One region of the Pseudomonas sp. NPDC089407 genome, then DNA from elsewhere that is predicted to be linked to it. Evidence: predicted binding sites of a transcription regulator. Region 1 holds the regulator's gene; each other region holds the start of a gene.
What was found. Region 1 encodes sigma-54, which starts transcription at its own class of promoters, with help from an activator protein. Its sites were predicted from a motif close to ANTGGCATNNANNTTGCTNT; they were not measured.
Positions count from the first base shown of each region.

Region 2: flgB (flagellar basal body rod protein FlgB) is a predicted target of sigma-54. The motif match lies at 2,132-2,151, and genes of this name have one in related genera.
Region 3: glnA (type I glutamate--ammonia ligase) is a predicted target of sigma-54. The motif match lies at 2,271-2,290, and genes of this name have one in related genera.
Region 4: flhA (flagellar biosynthesis protein FlhA) is a predicted target of sigma-54. The motif match lies at 2,195-2,214, and genes of this name have one in related genera.

Region 1 covers NZ_JBJDNB010000022.1:47,779-52,128, forward strand. The annotation lists gene lptC (LPS export ABC transporter periplasmic protein LptC) at 1-333, shown strand, start outside; gene lptA (lipopolysaccharide transport periplasmic protein LptA) at 320-844, shown strand; gene lptB (LPS export ABC transporter ATP-binding protein) at 845-1,570, shown strand; gene ACI2KG_RS17705 (RNA polymerase factor sigma-54) at 1,745-3,238, shown strand; gene hpf (ribosome hibernation-promoting factor, HPF/YfiA family) at 3,318-3,626, shown strand; gene ptsN (PTS IIA-like nitrogen regulatory protein PtsN) at 3,639-4,103, shown strand; gene rapZ (RNase adapter RapZ) at 4,106-4,350, shown strand, end outside.
Region 2 covers NZ_JBJDNB010000009.1:171,571-175,920, reverse strand. The annotation lists gene ACI2KG_RS09815 (chemotaxis protein CheV) at 1-788, shown strand, start outside; gene cheR (protein-glutamate O-methyltransferase CheR) at 841-1,668, shown strand; gene flgB (flagellar basal body rod protein FlgB) at 2,198-2,608, shown strand; gene flgC (flagellar basal body rod protein FlgC) at 2,611-3,054, shown strand; gene ACI2KG_RS09795 (flagellar hook assembly protein FlgD) at 3,067-3,762, shown strand; gene flgE (flagellar hook protein FlgE) at 3,790-4,350, shown strand, end outside.
Region 3 covers NZ_JBJDNB010000014.1:44,483-48,832, reverse strand. The annotation lists gene ACI2KG_RS13000 (chorismate mutase) at 88-618, opposite strand; gene glnA (type I glutamate--ammonia ligase) at 767-2,173, opposite strand; gene thiI (tRNA uracil 4-sulfurtransferase ThiI) at 2,791-4,245, shown strand.
Region 4 covers NZ_JBJDNB010000009.1:129,593-133,942, forward strand. The annotation lists gene flhA (flagellar biosynthesis protein FlhA) at 12-2,141, opposite strand; gene flhB (flagellar biosynthesis protein FlhB) at 2,564-3,706, opposite strand; gene fliR (flagellar biosynthetic protein FliR) at 3,709-4,350, opposite strand, start outside.

The sequences.
Region 1 (4,350 bases):
ACCCTGGTCACCACGCCGAACCTTCACATGTACCGCGGCACCGAGTACCCCTGGCACGTCCAGAGCGAGCGCGCCGAGGTAAGCCCGGACGGCAGCGAGGTCGAACTGATCAACCAGGTACGCGTTGCCCGCACCGACGAAAAGCAGCGCGATACCATTATCACCAGCTCACGCATGACCGTATTCCCGCAGAAGCAATATGCGCAGACCGAGCAAGCCGTTAGAATCGACGGCGCCGGTGGCACAACCACGGGCAAGGGCATGAAAGCGTATTTGAAAGAAGGCAAGATGGACTTGCTCTCTAACGTAAGAGGACAGTATGAGGCTCGTTAAAACCCTCCCCCTTTTGCTCAGCCTGAGCGCAGCACTGGGAAGCGCGAGCGCCTTCGCCCTGCCGAATGACCGTGACCAGCCGATCCGCATCCAGGCCGACAACGCGCATCTGGACGACAAGCAGGGTGTCGCGACCTATACCGGTGACGTCATCATCACCCAAGGCTCGATGATGATCAAAGGCAACACCGTGACCATGACGCGCGCCGCCAACGGCGACATCGACGTGGTCACCTCGGTTGGTAACCTGGCCTACTTCGAGCAGCAGCAGAGCGCCGCCAAGCCCGACAAGATGAAAGGCTGGGCCGTGACCATCCAGTACCAGGCGCAGAAAGACACCGTGATCCTCACCGACCGCGCCAAGGTCGAGAACGAGGGCAACACCACCGAAGGCGAGAAGATCGTCTACAACACCAAGTCGCAGGTGGCAACCGCCGGCCGCGGTGGCAACGTGACCCAGCCACGTCAGCGTATCGACATGGTGATCCAGCCCAAGAAGAAGGCCGAGTAAATGGCAACCCTCAAAGCCCAGCACCTGGCCAAAAGCTACAAGGGGCGCCAGGTCGTGCGTGATGTCAGCCTGTCGATCGACAGTGGCCAGATCGTCGGTTTGCTTGGCCCCAACGGTGCCGGCAAGACCACCTGCTTCTACATGATCGTCGGCCTGGTGCAGGCCGAGCAGGGTCGCGTACTGATCGACAACCTCGACGTCAGTCACCAGCCCATGCACGGCCGCGCCCGCGCTGGCATCGGCTACCTGCCGCAGGAAGCCTCGATCTTTCGCAAGCTGTCGGTGGCCGACAACATCATGGCCATCCTCGAGACCCGCAAGGAGCTCGACCGCGACGGCCGGCGCAAGGAACTGGAAAGCCTGCTGCAGGAGTTCCACATCAGCCATATCCGCGACAACCTTGGCATGAGCCTGTCCGGTGGCGAGCGCCGCCGCGTCGAGATTGCCCGCGCCCTGGCAACCGCCCCCAAGTTCATCCTGCTGGACGAACCGTTCGCCGGTGTCGACCCGATCTCGGTCGGTGACATCAAGCAGATCATCCACCACCTCAAGGCCAAGGGTATCGGCGTACTGATCACCGACCACAACGTGCGCGAGACCCTGGATATCTGTGAAACCGCCTACATCGTCAACGATGGCCGGCTGATCGCCGAAGGTGACGCCGAAACCATCCTGGCTAACGAACTGGTCAAAGAGGTTTACCTGGGTCACGAGTTCCGGCTCTGACCCGGCACGCGCCTGGAGCACTGGCTAAAAGCCCTGAAACCGGGGGTAAAGTTGTTACGTACTCTAGGCAAACGCTACAATTTAAGGCATAAAACTTGCTTGATCTGGCGCCCCGGCGCCCTCGTGTAGTGGATGGCGCATGCGCGCCGGCGAACAAGGTATTAAGCCCCAGCCATGAAACCATCGCTCGTCCTAAAAATGGGCCAGCAACTGACGATGACACCGCAGTTGCAACAGGCCATCCGCCTGCTCCAGCTTTCCACCCTGGATCTCCAACAGGAAATCCAGGAAGCGCTGGAGTCGAACCCGATGCTCGAACGTCAGGAAGACGGCGACGACTTCGATAACAGCGACCCGATGGCGGACAACGCCGAGAACAAGCCGGCCGCCGAAGTCCAGGACAACAGCTTCCAGGAAAGCACTGCCAGTGCCGACAACCTGGAAGACGGTGAATGGAGCGAGCGCATCCCCAACGAGCTTCCGGTCGATACCGCCTGGGAAGACATCTACCAGACCAGCGCCAGCAGCCTGCCGAGCAACGATGACGACGAGTGGGATTTCACCACCCGCACATCGGCCGGCGAAAGCCTGCAAAGCCATCTGCTGTGGCAGCTGAACCTGGCGCCGATGTCCGACACCGACCGCCTGATCGCCGTCACCCTGATCGACAGCATCAACGGCCAGGGCTACCTCGAAGACACCCTTGAAGAAATCTGCGCCGGCTTCGACCCGGAGCTGGATATCGAGCTGGACGAGGTCGAGGCGGTGCTGCACCGCATCCAGCAGTTCGAACCGGCCGGTGTCGGTGCCCGCACCCTCGGCGAATGCCTGTTGCTGCAACTGCGCCAATTGCCCGCCAACACCCCGTGGATGGCCGAGGCCAAGCGCCTGGTCAGCGATTTCATCGATTTGCTCGGCAGCCGCGACTACAGCCAGCTGATGCGCCGCATGAAAATCAAGGAAGACGAGCTGCGCCAGGTCATCGAACTGGTGCAAAGCCTCAACCCGCGGCCCGGCTCACAGATCGAGTCCAGCGAACCCGAGTACGTGGTGCCTGACGTCATCGTGCGCAAGGACAGCGAGCGCTGGCTGGTGGAGCTGAACCAGGAAGCCATCCCGCGCCTGCGCGTCAACCCGCAGTACGCCGGTTTCGTGCGTCGCGCCGACACCAGCGCCGACAACACCTTCATGCGCAACCAGCTGCAGGAAGCGCGCTGGTTCATCAAGAGCCTGCAAAGCCGTAACGAAACCCTGATGAAGGTCGCCACGCAGATCGTCGAGCACCAGCGCGGTTTCCTCGACCACGGCGACGAAGCGATGAAGCCGCTGGTACTGCATGACATTGCCGAAGCGGTAGGCATGCACGAGTCGACCATTTCGCGGGTAACCACGCAGAAATACATGCACACGCCGCGTGGCATCTACGAACTGAAATACTTTTTCTCCAGCCACGTCAGCACCTCCGAAGGCGGAGAATGCTCGTCTACGGCGATCCGCGCGATCATCAAGAAACTGGTTGCAGCGGAAAATCAGAAAAAGCCATTGAGTGACAGCAAGATCGCTGGTTTACTGGAGGCACAAGGCATCCAGGTAGCCCGTCGCACCGTCGCCAAGTACCGCGAGTCCCTCGGCATCGCACCGTCGAGCGAGCGCAAGCGACTGATGTAGCCCCTGAGATGTGCCACAGCGTTTGTGGGGCAGGTGCAAGACCTGCCTCTTTATGCACGGGCAACAAAGGAGAAGCTGTATGCAAGTCAATATCAGTGGACAGCATGTAGAAGTCACCCAGCCACTGCGCGATTACGTGCTTGAAAAGCTCGCCCGCGTGGAGAGTCACTTCGACAAGATCACCAACGTGCAGGTCATCATGAAGGTCGAGAAGCTGCAACAGAAGGTCGAGGCGACCCTGCAGATTCCCGGCGGCGAAGTGGTAGCCAACGCCGAACACGAAGACATGTATGCAGCGATCGACGCCTTGGCCGACAAGCTCGACCGCCAACTGAAAAAACACAAGGAAAAACAGCAAAGCCTGCTGCAAGGTGCAGCTGCCCGCTGATCCCCCTCATCCATGATCCGACTTGAAACCATCCTGACCCCCGGCCGTTCCCTCGTGAACGTGCCGGGCGGCAGCAAGAAGCGCGCCCTTGAAAAGGTCGCCACCGTCATCGCCGAACAAGTGCCGGAACTGGAGATGCAAGACGTCTTCGAAAAACTGGTCGCCCGGGAAAAACTCGGGTCGACCGGTTTTGGCAATGGCATCGCCATTCCGCACTGCCGGCTTGAAGGCTGCTCCGCTCCAGTCAGCGCCCTGCTGCACCTGGAAGCCCCCATCGATTACGATGCCATCGATGGCGCGCCGGTGGACCTGCTGTTCGTCCTGCTGGTACCTGAAGCCGCCACCGATGCCCACCTGGAACTGCTGCGCCAGATTGCCAGCATGCTCGATCGCAAGGACGTCCGTGATCGCCTGCGTGCGGCCACCAGCAACGAGGCCCTGTTCCAGGTAGTCCTGGACGTACAGAACGAGCACTGAACATGCACCTGATCATCGTTAGCGGCCGGTCCGGCTCCGGCAAGAGCACCGCCCTCGATGTCCTGGAAGACAATGGTTTCTATTGCATTGACAACCTGCCCGCCGGGCTGCTGCCGCAGCTCGCGGAAAATGCACTGATCAACACCGAGCTGCTGCAACCCAAGGTGGCCGTGTCGATCGACGCACGCAACCTGCCCAGCCACCTGTCGCGCTTCCCCGAGCTGCTTTCAGAGGCCCGCGCCCGCCA
Region 2 (4,350 bases), on a different contig from region 1:
CGCTGACCCTGTTGCCCAAGGCGCACCCGGTGGTGCGTGGGGTGGCCAACATTCGCGGGGCGACCATCCCGATCCTCGACTTGTCGATGGCTACCGGGTTACGACCGCTGCAGGAAGAAACGCGTAAAAGCTTCGTGATCATCACCGAGTACAACACCAAGACCCAGGGCTTCCTGGTGCACTCGGTGGAGCGCATCGTCAACATGAACTGGGAAGAGATCCATCCACCACCCAAGGGCACTGGCCGTGACCATTACCTGACGGCGGTCACCCGGGTGGATAACCGCATGGTCGAGATCATCGACGTGGAGAAAGTGCTGGCCGAAGTGTCGCCGTCGTCCGAGTCGGTGTCGGCCGGGGTGATCGATGCCGAGGTGCAGGACAAGGCCGTGCTGATGCGGGTGCTGACCGTCGACGATTCGTCGGTGGCGCGCAAGCAGGTCAGCCGCTGCCTGCAGACCGTGGGCGTGGAGGTGGTGGCGCTTAACGACGGCCGTCAGGCCCTGAACTACCTGCGTCAGCTGGTGGATGAGGGCAAAAAGCCGGAAGAAGAGTTTTTGATGATGATCTCGGACATTGAAATGCCGGAAATGGACGGCTATACGCTAACGGCGGAGATCCGCAGCGACCCGCGCATGCAAAAACTGCACATCTGCCTGCATACTTCGCTTTCCGGGGTGTTCAACCAGGCAATGGTCAAGAAGGTCGGCGCCGATGACTTCCTGGCCAAGTTCAAACCGGACGACCTGGCCCAGCGGGTGGTCGACCGGATCAAGGCAGCGCATTGAAGCAGCCGGGGGCAAGCCCCCCGGTATCAGTTATTGAAAAGAGGCGGCAGTAGTGTCTACGGGTAATTTGGATTTCGAACAGTTCCGGGTCTTCCTGGAAAAAGCCTGTGGCATCTTGCTGGGCGAGAACAAGCAGTACCTGGTTTCCAGCCGTCTCAACAAGCTGATGGAACAACAGGGCATCAAGAGCCTGGGCGAGCTGGTGCAGCGCATCCAGGCCCAGCCGCGCGGCGGTTTGCGCGAGCAGGTGGTCGATGCCATGACCACCAACGAGACCCTGTGGTTTCGCGACACCTACCCGTTCGAAGTGCTGAAGAACAAGGTCATCCCCGAGTTCATCCGCAACAACCCTGGCCAGCGCCTGCGCATGTGGTCGGCGGCCTGTTCGTCGGGGCAGGAGCCTTACTCCATCTCGATGGCCATCGACGAGTTCGAGCGCAGCAACCTCGGGCAGCTGAAAATGGGCGCGCAGATCGTTGCCACCGACCTGTCCGGCACCATGCTGAACAACTGCAAGACCGGTGAGTATGACAGCCTGGCGATTGCCCGCGGGTTATCGCAGGAGCGCCTGCAGCGCTACTTCGACCCCAAGGGGCCGGGGCGCTGGGCGGTCAAGCCGGCGATTCGCAGCCGCGTCGAGTTTCGCTCGTTCAACCTGCTCGACAGCTACGCCAGCCTGGGCAAGTTCGACATCGTGTTCTGCCGCAACGTGCTGATCTACTTCTCGGCGCAGGTAAAGCGGGACATCCTGCTGCGCATTCACAGCACGCTGAAGCCGGGGGGCTACTTATTCCTTGGCGCCTCGGAGGCGCTGAACGGGTTGCCGGACCATTACCAGATGGTGCAGTGCAGCCCGGGGATCATCTACCAGGCCAAATAGGGTTTGGCTCAAGGGTTGTGTGGCCTGTGAAATCGAGCGCCGCCCGCGCGGCGCTTCGCGGCACAAGGCCGCTCCCGCATCTGTTTCGGGCCAGTTACTCCTGTCACCTGCGCACTCGCACCCTGGGCGCATGGCTGGAAACTGCAGAAAAGCATAGACGATACCTTCAATGTCGAAGGGAACAAACAAGGCGGACAGCGGTGACTTCACAGGAGTGACTGGCCCGAAACAGATGTGGGAGCGGGCTTGCCCCGCGAAGCGCCGCGCGGGCGGCGCTCGATCTCCCAGGCGCAACATCTCTATCGCCAAACCGCCAAACCCTGACGTCAATTTTTTGTTTTGCCGCTTTTGCCACCCGACAATTGCCGCTTTCGCCGCCCAAGGCGGAAGGCCTTTGCCGCTTTTCTGGCATCACCCTGACAGCACTGCACCCCGCAGCCCCGCAATTTCGGGCTTTTCTAGGGTTGGCACAGCCCTTGCTATACCTTGCTCAACGAAATTCCGGTCAACCTCTGAAGGTTTCCCCGACATGAGCATCAGCTTCGACAAGGCGCTTGGTATCCACGAAAAGGCCCTGGGCTTCCGCGCCCAGCGCGCCGAAGTGCTGGCCAACAACATCGCCAACGCCGACACGCCCAACTACAAGGCGCGTGACATGGACTTTTCTTCGGTGCTGGCCGCCGAAGCCAGCAAGCAGCAAAGCGGCCGCTTCGCCATGGACCGTACCAACAGCCGGCACATCGAAGCCGAAGGCCTGGCCGTCGCCGCTGATGACACGCTGAAGTACCGCACGCCGCTGCAGCCTTCGATCGACCAGAACACCGTTGACGCGCAGATCGAGCAATCGAACTACACCGAAAACGCCATTGGCTTCCAGGCCAGCTTCACGTTGCTCAACAGTAAATTCAAAGGGCTGGTTTCCGCCCTGCGGGGAGAATGACCATGTCCCTTTCCAACGTATTCAATATTGCCGGTAGCGGGATGAGCGCACAGAACACGCGCTTGAACACCGTTGCGTCCAACATCGCCAACGCCGATACCGTGTCTTCGAGCATCGATCAGACCTACCGCGCCCGCCACCCGGTGTTCGCCACCGCCTTCCAGAATGCGCAGGCCGGCAGCAGCCAGTCGCTGTTCGAGGACCAGGGCGAAGCAGGGCAAGGCGTGCAGGTAAATGGCATCGTCGAAGATCAGAGCACGCTCGAAGCGCGCTATGAGCCCAGTAACCCTGCGGCCAATAAAGACGGCTACGTGTATTACCCCAATGTGAACGTGGTCGAGGAAATGGCTGACATGATTTCCTCTAGCCGTGCATTCCAGACCAACGCGGAAATCATGAATACCGCTAAAAGCATGATGCAGAAAGTGCTGACGCTGGGGCAGTGAAAGGGATAGCTCATGACAACCACGACTGATACCACCAGTGCCTCTTCGATCTACTCGCAGTATGGACTTAAGACCGATAGCACCAGCACCTCCGATACCAGCAGCACCACACTGGGCAAGGACACATTCCTGCAGTTGCTGGTTACTCAGCTGCAGAACCAGAACCCGCTCGACCCTCAGGATAACTCCGAGTTTGTCGCGCAGCTGGCGCAGTTCAGCAGCCTTGAGTCGATGCAAACGCTCAACGATACCGTTGATACGCTGTCGGGCAACTACACCTCGACTCAAGCGTTGCAGGCCTCATCGCTGGTCGGCCGCACAGTGATCGCCGAAGGTGACAGCGCCACGGTCGAGGCTGGTACCGGTCTCAGCGGCCAGGTTGCTCTCACCTCGTCGACATCCGCCATGACCGTCTCGGTATACGACGCAGATGGCAACATCGTGAAGAACATCGACCTCGGCGAGCAAACTGCCGGCACGGTGAACTTCAGTTGGGATGGCACTGATAACGATGGCCTGGCTGTGGATGCGGGTACCTATACCTTCAAGGCTGAGGCCACCGTTGATGGCGAAGCTGTAGAGCAGGTGACTTATCTGCCATCGGTGGTCAGCAGTGTCACCGTCGGCAGCACGGCAGGGTCGTTCACGCTCAATCTGGCGAATGGCGAGAGCGTTGCGCTTTCGGACGTCAAAACCATCGGATCGTAAGCCGCTCATCGGCACAGGAGTCACGCAATGTCATTCAACGTCGGCCTCAGCGGCCTCAATGCCGCAAGCACCAGTCTCAATGTCACCGGCAACAACATCGCCAACGTCGGCACCACCGGCTTCAAGTCGGCGCGGGCCGAGTTCGGTGATATGTATGCCAACTCACTGTTCCTGGGTAGCGGGCGCTACAAGGTTGGCAGTGGCGTCACTACCCAGGCTATTTCGCAGCAGTTCACCCAGGGTAATGTCACCACCACTGGCGCCAGCATGGACCTTGCCATCAATGGCAACGGCTTCTTCATCACCAGCAACAACGGCTCGACCTCCTACACCCGTGCCGGGGCATTCGGCACCGACAGTTCTGGCAATATCGTGGACGCCAGCGGTAATCGCCTGCAAGGGTACGGTGTCAATGCCAATGGCGACCTGGTGTCCGGTGTGCTGACCGATCTCACCGTCAGCACCGCCGCAGTTTCGCCGAAGGCCACCTCGACCCTGACCGAGACCGTGAACCTCAACTCGTCGGATGCGGTTCCGTCCGAAAGCCCGTTCGATGCGTCCAATTCGAAAAGCTACAACTACACCTTC
Region 3 (4,350 bases), on a different contig from region 1:
TGCGGGTTTAACGTTTCATGTGACCTTTTTTGGGCTGCATAGGAGGGCGCTCAACGGGTTAATGCACCAATATAGAGCATAGAGCGTTCAGGATTTATCGCACAGTTGCCCCGTGGCGCGAACCAGCGCCTGCGGCGCCTGCCTGCGGTCCAGTTCCTGGGCCAGCGCAGCGCTGCAGGCAGTGGCAGGCAGTCGGTCAAACGCTGCCAGTTGTTGGAGCAGCACAACCTGCAGCTCATCCAGTCGCGGGCGGATCTGGCCTTGCAGGTCACAGCGTTGGGTGTGCGGGGCGACGCCCTTGCGAGACCAGTCGGAAAGTAATGTGTACTGCACCAGCTTGTTCGCTTCAATCTGATCGGCGAAGAACGCTTCGGCGCGCTGGGGCGCCAGGCCGTGGCCAGGCGCAGCTGCACGTACATTCGCCAGCACTTGCTGCTCGCGCATGGTTGCTTGCACCGGCTGGCCGTTGTCCCATTTGTGCAGCGCCACGCCTTCGGCCAAGGCGAGGCGACGTTCGATGCTGTCGAGCAGAGCGGTGAGGGCGGTATCGGGCGTTGGGTTTGCGGTGCAACCGGCGAGCGCCAGTACGACCAAGGCGGCCAAAGGGAATGTACGCATGACAGACCTCCATAAAGTGAAGGCTCGAGTTTGGCGGTAGCTAAGGATGATTGGGGTAGGACGCTTCCGAAAGTGCGGCGACAGAAACGAAAACGGCCTCCCGAGGGAGGCCGTTTGATCATGTCACCGGCGCAGGGCGCCGATCAGATCAGCAGCTGTAGTACAGCTCGTATTCCAGCGGGTGCACGAAGGTGCGCACCTTGATTTCTTCTTCGCTCTTCAGCTCGATGAAGGCGTCGATGAAGTCGTCGGAGAACACGCCGCCCTTGGTCAGGAACGCACGGCCTTTATCCAGTTCTTCCAGCGCTTCTTTCAGGCTGCCGCACACTTGCGGGATGTTCTTGGCTTCTTCTGGCGGCAGATCGTACAGGTTCTTGTCGGCCGCGTCGCCTGGGTGGATCTTGTTCTGGATACCGTCCAGGCCAGCCATCAGCAGGGCCGCGAAGGCCAGGTACGGGTTGGCCGATGGGTCCGGGAAGCGCGCTTCGATACGGCGGGCTTTCGGGCTGCCGACGTAAGGGATACGGATCGAGGCGGAACGGTTGCGCGCCGAGTAGGCCAGCATTACCGGGGCTTCAAAGCCTGGAACCAGACGCTTGTACGAGTTGGTCGACGGGTTGGTGAAGCCGTTCAGGGCCTTACCGTGCTTGATGATACCGCCGATGAAGTACAGAGCAGTGTCGGACAGGCCGGCATAGCCTTCGCCGGAGAAGGTGTTCTTGCCTTCTTTCCAGATCGACATGTGTACGTGCATGCCCGAGCCGTTGTCGCCGTACAGTGGCTTCGGCATGAAGGTAGCGGTACGGCCGTAGGCATCGGCAACGTTGTGCACGACGTATTTCAGCGCCTGTACTTCGTCAGCCTTCTTCACCAGGGTGTTGAACTTGACGCCGATTTCGTTCTGGCCGGCAGTCGCCACTTCGTGGTGGTGAACTTCAACGGTCTGGCCCATTTCTTCCAGAGCGTTGCACATGGCAGTACGGATTTCGTGGTCGTGGTCGAACGGCGGAACCGGGAAGTAGCCGCCTTTCACGCCTGGACGGTGGCCTTTGTTGCCGCCTTCCACGTCAGCGCCGGTCATCCACGAGCCTTGCTCGGAGAAGATCTTGAACATTGAACCGGAGATATCGGAGTGGAACTTCACTTCGTCGAAGATGAAGAACTCTGGCTCTGGGCCAGCGAATACGGTGTCACCAATGCCGGTGCTCTTCAGGTACTCTTCGGCGCGCTTGGCGATGGCGCGTGGGTCGCGATCGTAGCCCTGCATGCTCGACGGGTCGACGATGTCGCAGGTGATGATCAGGGTTGGTTCTTCGGTGAACGGGTCCAGGACGGCCGTGTCGTCGACCGGCATCAGGATCATGTCGGAAGCTTCGATGCCTTTCCAGCCAGCGATGGAGGAACCGTCGAACATCTTGCCGACTTCGAAGAAGTCTTCGTCCAGCGCATCACGCGACGGCATGGTCACGTGGTGCTGAATGCCTTTGGTGTCCGTGAAACGCAGATCAATCCACTTGACGTCATGATCTTTGATGAGTTGAACCGACTTCGACATGTTGTCCTCCGGATGGTCTAGAGCGCGGTGGGCCGCTGCCCTGGAAAAAGGGTGTTGCCGGGCGCGGATAGTCGGCCAAGCTTACCTGCCTCACAAGGGAGCAAATTGCATGCCAGTGCCCGAAAATGGCGAGCGCGGGATAAAAGGGGGCGTTTGCGGGCATTTGACGGTGGGTTGGGCAGGAAAAGTGCACTCTTAAGATGCGGATTCTGATGGCTGCGCACCAATGTGGTGCATGCCTTGGTTTCTGTAGTGCCTGTGAGATCGAGCGCCGCCCGCGCGGCGCTTCGCGGGGCAAGCCCGCTCCCACATTTGTTTCGGGCCAATTATTCCTGTTTCCATTAGCGCGCGGCCCCTTGGTGTTCGACGCGATATCGAATGGGGCAAACAAGGATACGCGCGCCAATGGTGGCAGGAGAGACTGGCCCGAAACAAATGTGGGAGCGGGCTTGCCCCGCGAAGCGCCGCGCGGGCGGCGCTCGGTCTCCCAGGCGCCACAAAACCCGCCTCGTACATTTATCTGAAAGCTTCTGATCAAAAGTTGGTCAAATCCTGAGCAATTTCCGCTATAATTCGCGCCCCTCATTTTCGGCAGGCCCTGCGCGCGCTGTTAACCAATGAAACTTATCGTCAAAGTCTTCCCAGAAATCACCATCAAGAGCCGGCCGGTGCGCAAGCGCTTCATCCGCCAGCTCGGCAAGAACATCCGCAACGTGCTCAAGGACCTTGATCCCGAGCTCGCGGTCGACGGTGTCTGGGACAATCTCGAAGTGGTTACCCGCGTCGAAGACGAGAAAGTCCAGCGCGAGATGATCGAGCGCCTCACCTGCACCCCGGGTATCACCCATTTCCTGCAGGTTGACGAATACCCGCTGGGTGACTTCGACGACATCGTTGCCAAGTGCAAGCACCACTTCGGCCACCTGCTTGCCGGCAAGCGCTTCTCGGTACGCTGCAAGCGCGGCGGCCACCACGACTTCACCTCGATGGACGTCGACCGCTACGTCGGCAGCCAGCTGCGCCAGCAGTGCGGCGCCGCCGGCATCGACCTGAAGACGCCTGAAGTGGTGGTGCGCATGGAAATCCGCAACCAGCGCCTGTACGTGATCCACAACCAGCACAACGGCATCGGCGGCTACCCGCTGGGTGCCCTGGAGCAAACCCTGGTGCTGATGTCCGGTGGCTTCGACTCCACTGTGGCGGCCTACCAGATGATGCGCCGCGGCCTGATGACCCACTTCTGCTTCTTCAACCTCGGCGGCCGTGCCCACGAGCTGGGCGTGATGGAAGTGGCCCACTACCTGTGGAAAAAGTACGGCAGCAGCCAGCGCGTACTGTTCATCAGCGTGCCGTTCGAAGAAGTGGTTGGCGAGATCCTCAACAAGGTCGACAACAGCTACATGGGCGTGACCCTCAAGCGCATGATGCTGCGCGGCGCCGCCCATATGGCCGACCGCCTGCAGATCGAGGCGCTGGTGACCGGCGAGGCGATTTCCCAGGTGTCCAGCCAGACTTTGCCGAACCTGTCGATCATCGACTCGGCCACCGACAAGCTGGTACTGCGCCCGCTGCTGGCCAGCCACAAGCAGGACATCATCGACCAGGCTACCGAAATCGGCACCGCCGACTTCGCCAAGCACATGCCCGAATACTGCGGCGTGATTTCGGTGAACCCGACCACCCATGCCAAGCGTCACCGCATGGAGCACGAAGAAAAGCAGTTCGACATGGCCGTGCTGGAGCGCGCCCTGGAGCGCGCCAAGTTCATTTCCATCGACCATGTGATCGATGAGCTGGGCAAGGACATCGAAATCGAAGAGGTGGCCGAGGCGTTGCCCGGCCAGATCGTCATCGACATCCGTCACCCCGATGTCCAGGAAGACGAACCTCTGGCACTGGACGGTATCGAAGTCCAGGCCATGCCGTTCTACGCCATCAACAGCAAGTTCAAGCACCTGGACCCTACGCGCCAGTACTTGCTGTATTGCGACAAGGGTGTGATGAGCCGTTTGCACGCACACCACCTGCTCAGTGAGGGACATGCCAATGTGCGTGTTTATCGTCCGACATAAGACGCCGGGGCTGTATGGCGGCAGTATCCGCCATCGCCCTCCCGACCGCCGGGCCCGCTGAGCCTTAAACAGTACATATTCGCCGCCTACACTGGGCGGCAACCG
Region 4 (4,350 bases), on a different contig from region 1:
TATCCACTACCTCAGCCGTTAGGGCCCACGGTGGCAACGATGGTGACTTGCTTGTTGTCCGGTATTTCCTGATACGCCAGAACATGCAAATTCGGTACAGCCAGGCGACCGAAACGCGACAGCATGGCGCGGATCGGGCCGGCGACCAGCAGGATGGCCGGTTGGCCCTGCATTTCCTGGCGCTGGGCCGCTTCGATCAGCGAACGTTGCAGCTTCTCGGCCATGCTAGGCTCCAGAAGAACACCGTCTTCCTGACCCTGCCCGGCCCTTTGCAGACTATTGAGCAAAATCTGTTCCAACCTTGGCTCCAGGGTAATCACTGGCAGCTCGGACTCAACGCCGACAATGCTTTGCACGATGGCGCGACACAATCCGACGCGCACCACCGCCACCAGCGCGGCGGTATCTTGACTCTTGCCGGCGTTATTCGCGATGGCCTCGGCAATACTGCGAATATCGCGCACTGGCACCTGTTCCGACAACAGGGCTTGCAACACCTTGAGCAGCCCCGACAAGGAAATGACACCCGGCACCAGCTCTTCTGCAAGTTTAGGCGAGGCCTTGCCCAATACCTGCAACAGTTGCTGGACCTCTTCATGGCCGATCAGCTCATGGCAGTGCTTCTGCAGGATCTGGTTGAGGTGGGTGGCCACCACGGTACTGGCATCGACCACGGTGTAGCCCAACGACTGCGCCTGCGAACGCTGGCCAACGTCGATCCACACCGCCTCCAGGCCAAACGCCGGGTCACGCGCGGCAATGCCGTTGAGGGTGCCGAACACCTGGCCCGGGTTGATCGCCAGCTCGCGGTCTGGGTAGATCTCCGCTTCGGCCAGGATTACCCCCATCAGGGTCAGGCGATAAGCGCTGGGCTGCAGGTCGAGGTTATCGCGGATGTGCACAGTTGGCATGAGGAAGCCCAGGTCCTGCGACAGCTTTTTGCGCACGCCCTTGATCCGCGCCAGCAGCTGGCCGCCCTGGTTGCGGTCGACCAACGGGATCAGCCGGTAGCCGACTTCCAGGCCGATCATGTCGATCGGCGTGACGTCGTCCCAGCCCAGTTCCTTGGTTTCCTGCGCACGCTGCGGTGAAGGCAGCAGGTCCTGCTGGCGCTGCGCCTCCTGCAATGCCTGGGCCTCGGCTTTCTGCTGTTTTTTCCACACCAGGTAAGCCCCGCCGCCGGCCAGCAGACCCAAGCCGATGAAGGCGACATGCGGCATGCCCGGGACCAGGCCCATGACAATCATCAACGCCGCCGACACGGCCAACGCCTTGGGCGAGTCGAACATCTGCCGGTTGATCAGCTTGCCCATGTCCTCGGAGCCCGAGGCGCGGGTCACCATGATCGCGGCGGCCGTGGACAGCAGCAGTGATGGCAATTGCGCCACCAAACCGTCACCAATGGTCAGCAGGGCGTACACCTTGCCGGCATCGCCGAAGCTCATGCCATGCTGCAGCATGCCGATCAGCATGCCGCCGATCAGGTTGATGAACAGGATCAGCAGGCCGGCGATGGCGTCACCGCGGACAAACTTGCTGGCACCGTCCATCGAGCCGTAGAACTCGGCCTCCTGGGCCACCTCGGCACGGCGGTGCTTGGCCTGGGCCTGGTCGATCAGGCCGGCGTTGAGGTCAGCGTCGATGGCCATCTGCTTGCCGGGCATGGCGTCGAGGGTGAAACGCGCGCTCACTTCCGAGATACGCCCGGCACCCTTGGTCACCACCACGAAGTTGATGATCATGAGGATGGCGAAGACCACGCCACCGACCACGTAGTTGCCGCCGATCACCACCTCGCCGAAGGCCTGGATCACCTTGCCCGCCGCGCCGTGACCTTCCTGGCCGTGCAGCATGACCACCCGGGTAGAGGCCACGTTCAGCGCCAGGCGCAGCAACGTAGCCACCAGCAGGATGGTGGGGAACGCGGCGAAGTCCAGCGGGCGCAGTGCATAGACGCAGACCAGCAGCACCACGATCGACAGGGCGATGTTGAAGGTGAAGAACACGTCGAGCAGGAACGGCGGTATCGGCAACATCATCATTGCCAACATCACCAGCAGCAACAGCGGCACACCCAGGTTGCCCCGGCCGAGCCCGGCCAGGTTGTTACGGGCGTTGCTGATTAACTGAGTGCGATCCACCGCGAGTCCTCTTGATGCAAAACTTTGACGCCCAGGGGGCGCCTGCGGCTGGCATTGCAAGAAGCTTTCCAACTTTGTGGTTTGGGGTGAATCGGGGGTTTCGCCTTGAGGTTTTTGTTGTCTATGAGATCGAGCGCCGCCCGCGCGGCGCTTCGCGGGGCAAGCCCGCTCCCACATCTGTTTCGGGCCAATCCATCCTGTGAGGTCACCTCTGCCCGCCTTGTTTGTTCCCTTCGATATCGGCTGCGCCACTGCTCTTCATCAGTCTCCAGCCATGCACCAGGGCGCGAGTGCGAAGGAGGCAGGAAAAATTGGCCCGAACCGATGTGGGAGCGGGCTTGCCCCGCGAAGCGCCGCGCGGGCGGCGCTCGATCTCATAGGCGACAAAAACCTCAAGGCGAACACCCGCCACCTACCACCAATCAACTGTCGCGCCGCAAGTCCGGCGGAATCGGCAGGTCATCTTTCAACGGCTCCGGCCGCTTGCCCCTGCCCGCGCGGTACTGGCGGATCTGGAACACATAAGCCAGCACCTGCGCCACCGCCAGGTACAAGCCGGCCGGGATTTCCTGCTCGATTTCAGTGGAGTAATAAATTGCCCGCGCCAGCGCCGGCGACTCGAGGATCTGCACCTTGTGCTCCACGCCAATCTCGCGAATCTTCAAGGCCATGAAGTCTGTGCCCTTGGCCAACAGCAACGGCGCCGCCCCACCCTTTTCGGGGTCATACTGCAAGGCCACCGCATAGTGCGTCGGGTTGGTGATGATCACATCGGCCTGCGGTACCGCCGCCATCATGCGCCGCTGCGACATTTCACGCTGCAACTGGCGAATGCGCTGCTTGACCTCGGGCTTGCCCTCGCTGTCCTTGTACTCGTCCTTGACCTCCTGCTTGGTCATCTTCATTTTCTTGTGCGTCTGGTACAGCTGGAACGGCACATCTGCCGCCGCAATCAGCAGCAGCCCGGCCGACATCCACAACGCACTCCAGCCGACCACCTGCAGGCTGTGGATGATCGCCTGCTCCAGCGGCTCGTTGGCAATCGACAGCAAGGCCTGGCGGTCGCTGGACAACACCACCAGCGCCACGATAAGGATCACGAAAAACTTGGCCAGCGCCTTGAGCAACTCGGTCAGGCTGTTCATCGAGAACATGCGTTTGATCCCGGACAGCGGGTTCATGCGGCTGAACTTGGGCTGCAGCAGGCTACCGGAGAACAAGAAACCGCTGAGGGCGATAGGTGCCACGAAGGAAATCACGAACAACAGGATGAGTACCGGCTGCACCGCCCAGATCGCCATCTTGCCCGAGGCCAGCAGGAAGGCGCCCATGGCCCGTTCGTCGACGATCACCTCACGGGTCAGGCTGAAGTTCATGCGCATCAGGGCCAGCAACGTTTCGGCCAGATGGCCGCCGAATGCCAACAGGCCGCCGGCACCCGCCAGGGTCACGGCCACCGTATTGAGTTCCTTGGAGCGCGCAACCTCGCCCTTTTCGCGGCTGTCGCGCTTGCGCTTATCGGTGGGGTCTTCTGTCTTGTCCTGGCCGCTCTCGCTCTCTGCCATGCTCAGCCCGCCTTCGCCAGGTCACGCAGCCATTGCAGCGCTTCGCTGGCCAGCGCCTGGTAGTGCGACAGGATATCGGCCAGGCCGACCCAGAAGATGAACATGCCCATGACCAGGGTCAGCGGAAAACCGATAGAGAAAATGTTCAGCTGCGGCGCCGCGCGGGTCATCACGCCAAAGGCGATGTTCACCACCAGCAACGCAGCGATCACCGGCAGGATCAGCAGCAAGCCGGCCGCAAATACCCAACCCATGCGCCCGGCCAGCGCCCAGAAGTGGTTGACCACCAGCGCACTGCCCACCGGCAAGGTAGTAAAGCTTTCCGTCAATACCTCGAACACCACCAGGTGGCCGTTCATCAGCAGGAACAGCACGCTCACCAGCATGGTCATGAACTGGCTGATCACCGTGACGTTGACGCCGTTGGCAGGGTCGACCATCGAGGCGAAGGCCATGCCCATCTGCACCGCAACAATCTGCCCGGCAACCACAAAGGCCTGAAACAGCAACTGCAGCGCCAAGCCGAACAGCGCACCGACAATGATCTGCTCGGCGCACAGCAACAGGCCACGCAGGCTCAGCGGGTCGAATTCGGGCAGCGGCGGCAACGCCGGCACGATCACCACGGTAATGGCCACAGCCAC